Regions from separate parts of the Williamsia sp. Y844 genome, predicted to be linked through region 2. Evidence: predicted binding sites of a transcription regulator. Region 2 holds the regulator's gene; each other region holds the start of a gene.
What was found. Region 2 encodes LexA, which represses DNA repair genes until DNA is damaged. Its sites were predicted from a motif close to CGAACANNTGTTCG; they were not measured.

Region 1 (3,086 bases), on a different contig from region 2:
GGGGCTGACCTCGCACTACGCAAACCCGTTGGCGGAGTTCGACAAACGCGCCGCAGCGATCAATGCATGGTCGGAATCGGAGACCACCGACATTCTGATCGGGCAATTGGATTCCTCGCCCTGGCTGCCGCCGACGGTCTTCCTGTTCCGTTACAGCGCCGAGGGTTACGCACTGCGCCTGGCCGAGGACGTCTACCCCAACGACCCGAATGTTCGCCGGTACACGGTGACCTTCAACCCCAATGTCTTCGACGATCCACGCTTCACGGTCACCAACATCGGCCCGTTCGTTCTGGTGGTCCGGAACTAGCTGTTCCATCGCATGAGGTTGGTCCGCGTAGGCGACGCTGTGCCCCGAATGCGAGGACTACCTGCGAGCCAGCGCTCACACCGATCAGTTTCGTACGCTGAACCGGTCTAAACCTCCGACACCGGCTGACGGAAGGCAGAGCGCGATGCGGAAACTGATCTACGGCATGAACCTGACACTGGATGGCTACATCGCCGCGCCCGGCGACGACCTCGGGTGGAGCGCGCCGAGCGACGAGCTGTTCCAGTGGTGGCTCGATCAGGAGCGGGCGGTCGGCCTGTTGCTGTATGGGCGCAAGCTGTGGGAGGCCATGAGTTCCCACTGGCCGACCGGCGACCAGCAGCCCAATGCCACGAAGGCGGAAATCGAGTTCGCGCGGAACTGGCGGGACACGCCGAAGGTGGTGTTCTCCTCGACGGTGGAGAAGGTCGACTGGAACACCCGCCTGGTCACCGGCGACGCGGTCGCGGAGATCACCCGGCTCAAGGCGCAGGACGGCGAGCCGATGAGGGTTGGTGGTGCAACGCTGGCCGGGGCGGCAATGCGGGCCGGGCTTGTCGACGAGTACACGATCGTGACCCACCCGGTCCTGGTGGGCGGCGGCACGCCGTTCTTCACCACGCTGGATAGCCGGGTGAACCTGAATCTGGTGGAGACGCGGACGTTTCCCGGCGGGGTGGTTATGACCCGGTACGAGACGAGACGCTGAGCGCGTTGGGCCGGTTCGTTCCTACGCCGACATCGTCATCAATGTCATAGCCCCTCGTTACACTGACGGGCCGAGAACGTAAGATCTGCGAAAGATATTGCAGTGCAGTCGAATTAACACATTTCGAACGCTTGTGCGAATGGCTTTCTGGGTGTAATCTCGAGTCATGGACTTCGGGGGAATGTTCGCCAGAGCGTCAGATCTGGCAGGGGATGCAGCCTTGGTCACCGGGGATGATAACGACATATCATCGCGCACGGTGGCGGTAATTCGACTCAATCATGTTGTGGAACAGATACTTTTCCGTCTGGTCGGGGAACTCGACCGGCGTGGGATAGCGCAGAAGTCAGGTGAGGGTTCGACCGCGAGACGGTTACAGCAGGCCGGGATGGCACCTGCGGTCGCGCACCGGTACGTGCGAGTGGGTAAGGCTCTCGTCGGGATTCCATCGGTCGCCTCGTATGGTATCGACGGGGCGCTGTCCGGTCAGCATGTAGATTCGATTGTGAAGGGGCTGAACCATATTGAACGACGAAACCCTGACCTTCCCGAGAGCGATCGCGCCGACTGTGTGCGCGGGCTACTGACCGAAGCACTGACCACCACCCTGGCAGCAGTGTCGGCCCGGGCACGTCATATGGCGTTGGCATTATCACCGCCCGACAAGCCGATACCCGATGCCGAGAACCATGAGCTCAACGAGTTCTCGCTCGGGACCGGTGACGATGGGCGCAGTCACGGCACGTTGGATCTGGACAACTTGTTGGGCGAGAAGCTTCGGGTCGCGCTCGATCCGTTGTCGAAGCCGGTGCCCGAGCCTGATGGATCACCCGATCCCCGATCCAACGCGCAGATCCGCGCGGACGCTTTGGAACGGCTGCTGGATTCCTACCTCGATCAAGAAGACCGTCCCACCCGCGGAGGCGCCAAACCTCATGTGGTGGTGACTGTTTCGCCGGAATACTTGCAGGCGATACAACTGCGGGGTGTCAGCTCGAAAGCACCAGCACTGCCGGCGACATTCGAATGGACCGGACCGGCATCGACATCGACCGCGCAGATGGTCGCCTGTGATTCAGTCATCACGAAAACCCTGCTCGACAACGACTCGGTACCACTCGATGTCGGACGCGAGCACCGCACCGTCACCCCGGCGATCCGCAAAGCACTGATCGCGCGAGACCGCGGTTGCGCATTCCCAGGCTGCGGATGCCCTGCCGGCTACACCGACGCCCACCACATCGACTTCTGGCGCAACGGCGGAACCACCAGCCTGACCAACATGGTCCTGCTGTGCCGACGCCACCACCGATACATCCACCACCGCGGCTGGACGGTATTTATCGGCCACGACGGGCACCCCTGGTTTGTTGCATCAGATGATGCGAGCAAGACACCGCTGAGATCGCATGCCCGTCGCACCCTGACCTCCGAGCCCCTCGCCGCATAAGCACGGCGGAACCGGAACAGGAACCGCCAGACCGATAACAACCCTGTGACAGCACATTTGCCAGAACCACCAATGCAACACAGCTAACCCTGTGAACTGCAAGATCTTTGACAACTACACAGTGTGGGCCCTTGGGGGGCCACTAATCAGGACTCGCCGCAGTCTGCAGGTTGGGCGCCGACCACACCACGGACAGAGAGAAGTCCTTCGAGGGTGTATTCGCCGGGCACCGCAGCCTGCAGAGTGACCCAGCTGTCCTCGGTTTCCTCGATGCAGGCGTACACGGACTCGTCGACGCTGCTACGTGCAACGAGATATTTGTTGTAGCGCAACTGAATTGGATGCGCATCTGAATTGGGAACGTCCAGCACGAGTTTGGACGGCGACGACTCGACCACGGTGAGTGGCAGCGGCACGATCGGTCTCGGATGCTCGACGCGGTAGAGCGTCCAGTCGTCGTTGCCCCACATGCGATCGAGATAGGGCAGGCCGTCGGTCACCAACGCGGCTTCATCCTTCAACTGCCGCAACGGATCTGCGGAGACCGCGACAAAAGCGACGGCGTTCTCGGCCAGCCAGCCCTGGTAGGACTCCGGCGTCAGCGCATCCTTCTCGTA
Region 2 (3,086 bases):
CGCGTCGATGGCAGCCATCGATCGCGTAGTGGCCGCATGGACAGACCATCTGCGGATGATCCCGCCGCAGCGGCGCGATGCGGTCAGCGAGGCTGCAGGCTGGATTGTCGAGGAATTGCGCGTCGGACTGTTTGCTCAACAGCTGCGAACTGCGTACCCGATTTCAGAAAAGCGTGCCATCAAGGCAATCCGAGACTTACGGTAGCGGCGCTAGGACTTGCGGTAGTGACGCTAGGACTTGCTTGATCGGAGGTCGTCGATTTCTTTCTGGAAATCGTCCACCGAGTCGAATGACCGGTAGACAGAGGCGAACCGCAGGTATGCGACCTCGTCGAGATCGCGAAGCGGGCCGAGGATGGCCAGACCGACCTCATTGGCCGGTACCTCCGCCGAACCTGATGCCCGCACTGCTTCTTCCACCTGCTGCGCAAGATGCTGCAATTTGTCGTCATCTACCGAACGGCCCTGGCAGGCCCGGCGGACGCCGCGCATGACCTTCTCGCGACTGAACGGTTCCGTGACGCCGGTCCGTTTGACCACCGAGAGCACCGCGGTCTCCACCGTGGTGAAACGGCGTGCACACTGCGAACAGGCGCGGCGGCGACGGATGGCCTGCCCCTCGTCCGCCACTCGCGAATCGACTACGCGGGTGTCCTCGTTCTTGCAAAACGGGCAATGCATGCACGAATCCTCGACGGTCGACGGCCTGGGCGGAGTGACCAGACACTGTGACTCCGAGGATACCGTCCGGGATTGCAGCCCCTCCACGTCTACCTCGCGTAGACGGGCGTGACCAATGCCTGGCCCACCGACAGTGCCGAGTTGTTCATGGCGTTGAGCTCCATGATCTTCGCCACCACGGCTTCGGTCGGCATCTCGGGTGCGATGCGGGAGGCGATGGCGCCCAACGACTCCCCCGATTGGACCCGGACGACCTCGGTGCCGACGCGGGCCGGATCCGCGGACTGCTGCATGACCCCGCCGAAGAAGGTCATGAAGGCGACCACGAGCATCAGACCGACACCGGCGACCGCCGCGCCCGCCCAGGCGCGCCTGCGGGCGAAGACCATCTCGCGAGCGGTCGGTATCCGCCGCTCGGAGTTACGCGAATCGGCACACGAGACGGCCACCCGGCGCTGCGCAGGCAGACGGCGACCGGCCGGGCGTGATGTGTCCTCGGGCCGTACCGGGCGCGTGGTGCGCGTGCGGGTACCGCTCTCGGGGTGGTGAACAGGCCGAGCTGTGGCCGGCCGGATAATGGTGGTGGCTGCAGTCATGGGGTTCAGTCCTCGGTCATCGGTTCGATCCCTATTCGATCACTCGTTCGATTGAAAGAGTGTTCGATTAGTACCACGGGCCTCCGACAAAGCGCCACGCCTGATCGAACAAATGTTTGAGACTTGTGACCATTTGCACTATCTTTGTCGACATGGACCCCGCCCGACACCGCATGAACTGGAGGACCTGATGGCCGATAGAACCCAGCCCCCGACACCGGCGGACGGGACCGCGACCACTGTTGTCGCCACCGAACCACTCGCCGAGGGCTCACTGACCCCCCGCCAGAAAGCGGTTCTCGAGGTCATCCGCACCTCGGTCCGCGAGCGCGGCTACCCTCCGAGCATCCGGGAGATCGGTGACGCTGTCGGCCTGACCTCGACATCGTCCGTCGCCCACCAGCTCCGCACGCTGGAACGCAAGGGTTTCCTGCAGCGCGAGAACAACCGGCCTCGCGCGGTGAACATCCAGGACACCGATCTGAATCCGGCCACAGCCGCCGGACAGGTTCAGGCACCGGACGAATCCCTGCCGACGCCGACGTTCGTCCCGGTCCTCGGCCGGATCGCGGCCGGCGGTCCGATCCTCGCCGAACAAGCTGTCGAAGACGTTTTCCCACTCCCCAAAGAGCTGGTGGGCGAAGGTTCGCTGTTCATGCTCAAGGTCGTCGGTGAATCGATGATCGACGCCGCGATCTGCGACGGCGACTGGGTGGTCGTACGCCAGCAGAATGTTGCCGACAACGGCGACATCGTGGCGGCGATGATCGACGGCGATGCCACGATCAAGACGTTCAAGCGCACCAAGGACGCCGTGTGGCTGATGCCGCACAACCCGGTGTTCGATCCCATCCCGGGTAACGATGCCGTCATCCTGGGCAAGGTCGTCACTGTGATGCGTCGACTCTGACCTCCGAGTCGGAGGCAGATCACTCTCATACAGATCAAAGGCGGGGTGTACCGGGATATCCCGGTACACCCCGCCTTTCGAGTTCAGGGGACCACTGGGTGATCAGACCCCGAGACTACGTCCGATCACTTCCTTCATGATCTCGGTCGTCCCGCCGTAGATGGTCTGCACACGAGAGTCGAGGAATGCCTTGGCGACCGAGTATTCACGCATGTAGCCGTATCCACCGTGCAGCTGCAGACACCGGTCGACCAGGTGCACCTGATTCTCGGTGGCGTAGTACTTGGCCATCGCGGCATCCGGGACGGTCAGCTTCTTCTCGTTCAGCAGACCGATGCAGTGGTCGACGAAGACGCGGGTCGTCGTGGTCGACGTCGCCAGTTCGGCCAGCAGGAACCGGGTGTTCTGAAAGTTCCCGATCGAGCGACCAAAGGCCTTGCGGTCCTTGGTGTACTGAACGGTGGTCTCCAGCACCTGCTCCATCGCCGCCGCGGCGACAACAGCGATCGACAGGCGTTCGCGAGGCAGGTTCTGCATGAGGTAGATGAAGCCGAGGCCTTCTTCACCGAGCAGGTTCTCGGCGGGCACACGGACGTTGTCGAAACTCAGTTCGGCGGTGTCCTGCGCCTTCATGCCGACCTTGTCGAGGTTGCGGCCGCGTTCGAAGCCCTCCATGCCACGCTCGATGACCAGCAGGCTGAAACCTTTCGCGCCGGCCTCGGGGTCGGTGCGCGCGACCACGATCACCAGGTCGGCGTTGATGCCGTTGGTGATGAAGGTCTTCGATCCGTTGAGCACCCAGTGGTCGCCGTCTTTCTTGGCGTTGGTCTTGATGCCCTGCAGGTCCGAACCGGTTCCGGGCTCGGTCATCGCAATGGCGGTGATGAGCTCGCCGGAGG
Region 3 (3,086 bases), on a different contig from region 2:
GCAACTGGCACATGCCCGCGGAAAGCGCTCCACAGGACAGGGTCTGGATGGCCTTCCCGGTCGAGGGCTACTCGCTGGGTGACACCACGGTGGCTCGTGACGAGGCCCGTAGCACCTGGGCCGCCGTTGCGCATGCCATCGTGGAGTTCGAACCGGTCACGATGATCGTCGACCCCGGCGAGATCGGGCCGGCCCGCGACTACCTGTCGTCCGAGATCGAGATCGTCGAGGCACCCCTGAATGATGCGTGGGCACGCGACATCGGGCCGACGTTCGTCCTCGGCGACAACGGCCGTCTCGGCGCGGTCGACTGGGTTTTCAATGGCTGGGGCGCGGCCCGGTGGGCACAGTGGGACAAGGATCAGCACATCGGAAAGTTCATCGCCGAGCTCTCCGGTGCCGAACTCATCGATTCGCCGATGGTCAATGAGGGCGGCGGCATCCAGGTCGACGGGGCAGGTACCGTCCTGCTCACGGAGTCGGTACAGCTCGGTGACGGCCGCAACAGCACGTGGACCAAAACGCAGGTCGAGGCCGAGCTCGCCCGGACCATCGGTGCCGACCGCGCGATCTGGTTGCCACACGGCCTCACTCGCGACAACGAGAAGTTCGGCACCCGTGGCCATGTGGACATCGTGGCCGCAATGCCGTCACCGGGGGTGGTCCTGCTGCACGATCAGCGCAACCCGAACCATCCCGACGTCGCGGTCAGCAAGCAGATCAAGGCCATCATCGCCGCCGCAGAACCCGGCTGGGAAATCATCGATATACCGGCGCCCACCGTCCTGACCGACGACGAAGGACCGGTCGACTACAGCTACATCAACCACCTCGTCATCAACGGTGCCGTCATCGCCTGCAGCTTCGGCGACCCCAACGATCACGAGGCCGGGGAGATACTCGGTGACGTCTACCCTGGCCGGACAGTAATCACCATCGATGCCCGGCCCCTCTTCGAACGCGGTGGCGGCATCCACTGCATCACCCAGCAGCAGCCGGCCGTTCACTAGGTTGCACATTCCCCTCGCGTGCAATCTATTTTGTCAGTCTATCGAAAGATGCTGCAGCTGAATTGGATTGGCCCAGCGAGACCCTTGCGAACATACGTTCGAGTGGGTACAGTGGAGTCAATCGACCACAAGCACGACGTATCTGACGCCTTCCCCGCAGAGACACTTCGGTCGACGCCCCGGTTTGTTCTCTCCTTGGAAGGTGCTGCGCTATGCGACTTCTCGAGATGGTCGACGATTTGGTCGACCTGGTCTTACCCGATGATCCAACTGTGACGCTGGGTATGGCGAAGGATTTGATAACCCTACGTAACGCGACCGAGCATCAACTAACGGTGTGCGCTGCGGTGATCGACGAGTCGGGTACGGCGCGTAAGGCTGGGTCGACAACAGCAAAGTTGTTGCAGGCCAACGGTGCTGCACCAGTATCTGCCTACCGCTGGTTACGCATCAGCGCAGGTTTGATGGGTCTGGATCGGACTGCCGGCTATTCACGGGACGGGTTCCTGTCCTCCGAACACGTCGACGCGGTGGTCAAAGGTGTCGCCCATGTCGTCGGCCGGTCCGAGGATCCGATCACCGCCGAACAGCAGGTCGAGTTCGAGCGAAAACTGTTGAGTCACGCCGCCTCCGGTGCACCACCGGCTGAGATCGGTGCGGCTGCCCGTTTGCTGGGTAACGAGGTCTCCAGGGACACCGGTGGTCCGCCGCCGGCCGAGGACCGGTCGCTGAACAGTCTGGAATACAAAGTCCGTGAGGGCCGCTGTGTCGGCACATTCGATGTGGATGCGGTGATCGGAGAAAAGTTGTTCTCCGCGTTGGACTTCTGGTCCAAAGCCCGTCCCGAACCCGGCGGCTCGGATGACAGTCGAAGTCCTACCCAACGTCGCGCCGATGCCTTGCACCAGCTGTTGGACTGTGGCGGTGGCGGACCAACACTGGTGTCGGCGCCGCGAACCGAAGTGATCGTGACGGTGCCCGCCGACCACCCCGAAGCTGCGTCCCTGCCCTGGATGGGTCCGATCACCGAAGCGACCGCCGCAACGTTGGCCTGCGATTCATCAATCAGCTCGATCACCCTGGACGGGCAGCAGGTCCCGGTCGATATGAGTCCACCGAAACGGCTGTTCAAAGGGCTGGTCCGCAAAGCGATCATCATCCGCGACACCTGCTGTGTGAAATGTGGGGCAAAGGCAGGCTGGTCGGACTGTCACCACATCGTGCACTTTGTGGACGGCGGCCTGACCACCCTCGACAACGGGTGCTTGCTGTGCCGCACCTGTCACATGGCTGTTCACAACACCGGGTGGGACGTGATCATGGGCTCCGACGGACATCCGTGGATGATCCCGCCCGCGGATATCGATCCGCAGCGAAGACCTCTACCGGCCTACAACAGACGAACCCTGACCCTCGCCGCCTGACTGAACCAGCTCTCCACCACCGTCGCACCCGATTTCACCGTCGGGACCGCGCACGAAAACTTGACAACTCCATAGCGTGAAAGCGCGTGGTGCCGCCGCCCGAGAAGTCCACTCCACATAGATTGACAGGGTTTCAGCGGCGGCACCACGGCAATCGGCTGCTCTATCGCGGCGTTCCCGACAATCCGACTACCGAATTGGCAATCCCAACCGACGAAATGTCAGTTGCAGCTTGCCTCTGCGCGGGAGACTGTTGCGCAATGACATCCACGACGCCCCGCACCACTCCGGAACCGGAGACTGCATCGGGCACCTACGGCGACAAAGTTCTCGCAGTGGAGCCGGGCGGTAGCGAGTTCATCCCGCTCGAGGCGCGCCATGGGAAGCCCCGCGGCCTGTTCTGGACCTGGACCGCCCCCAACCTGGAATTCGCCACGATCTTCCTGGGTATTCTCGCGGTCCTCTACTTCGGCTTGACCTTCTGGCAGGCTATTGCCGCGATGGCACTGGGCAACCTGCTCGGCGCCGCTGCCCACTTCCTGTTGTCCGCGCGCGGCCCGCTCCACGGTGTGCCGCAGATGGTGCTCGGCCGCTTGGGTTTCGGATACCGAGGCAACATCGTCCCGGCATCCTTCATGGCGGTGATGTGTGG

Region 1: AC1TQG_RS10140 (HNH endonuclease signature motif containing protein) is a predicted target of LexA. The motif match lies at 1,144-1,157, and genes of this name have one in related genera.
Region 3: AC1TQG_RS04630 (HNH endonuclease signature motif containing protein) is a predicted target of LexA. The motif match lies at 1,098-1,111, and genes of this name have one in related genera.

What each region holds. Positions count from the first base shown of each region.
Region 1 covers NZ_JBXCJB010000001.1:2,247,071-2,250,156, reverse strand. Annotated here, with positions in the region: gene AC1TQG_RS10150 (galactan 5-O-arabinofuranosyltransferase) at 1-310, shown strand, start outside; gene AC1TQG_RS10145 (dihydrofolate reductase family protein) at 456-1,019, shown strand; gene AC1TQG_RS10140 (HNH endonuclease signature motif containing protein) at 1,306-2,469, shown strand; gene AC1TQG_RS10135 (hypothetical protein) at 2,616-3,086, opposite strand, start outside.
Region 2 covers NZ_JBXCJB010000003.1:261,963-265,048, reverse strand. Annotated here, with positions in the region: gene hrpA (ATP-dependent RNA helicase HrpA) at 1-205, shown strand, start outside; gene nrdR (transcriptional regulator NrdR) at 232-681, opposite strand; gene AC1TQG_RS18045 (LysM peptidoglycan-binding domain-containing protein) at 771-1,277, opposite strand; gene lexA (transcriptional repressor LexA) at 1,468-2,187, shown strand; gene AC1TQG_RS18035 (acyl-CoA dehydrogenase family protein) at 2,290-3,086, opposite strand, start outside.
Region 3 covers NZ_JBXCJB010000001.1:1,052,030-1,055,115, forward strand. Annotated here, with positions in the region: gene AC1TQG_RS04625 (agmatine deiminase family protein) at 1-1,010, shown strand, start outside; gene AC1TQG_RS04630 (HNH endonuclease signature motif containing protein) at 1,223-2,434, shown strand; gene AC1TQG_RS04635 (purine-cytosine permease family protein) at 2,695-3,086, shown strand, end outside.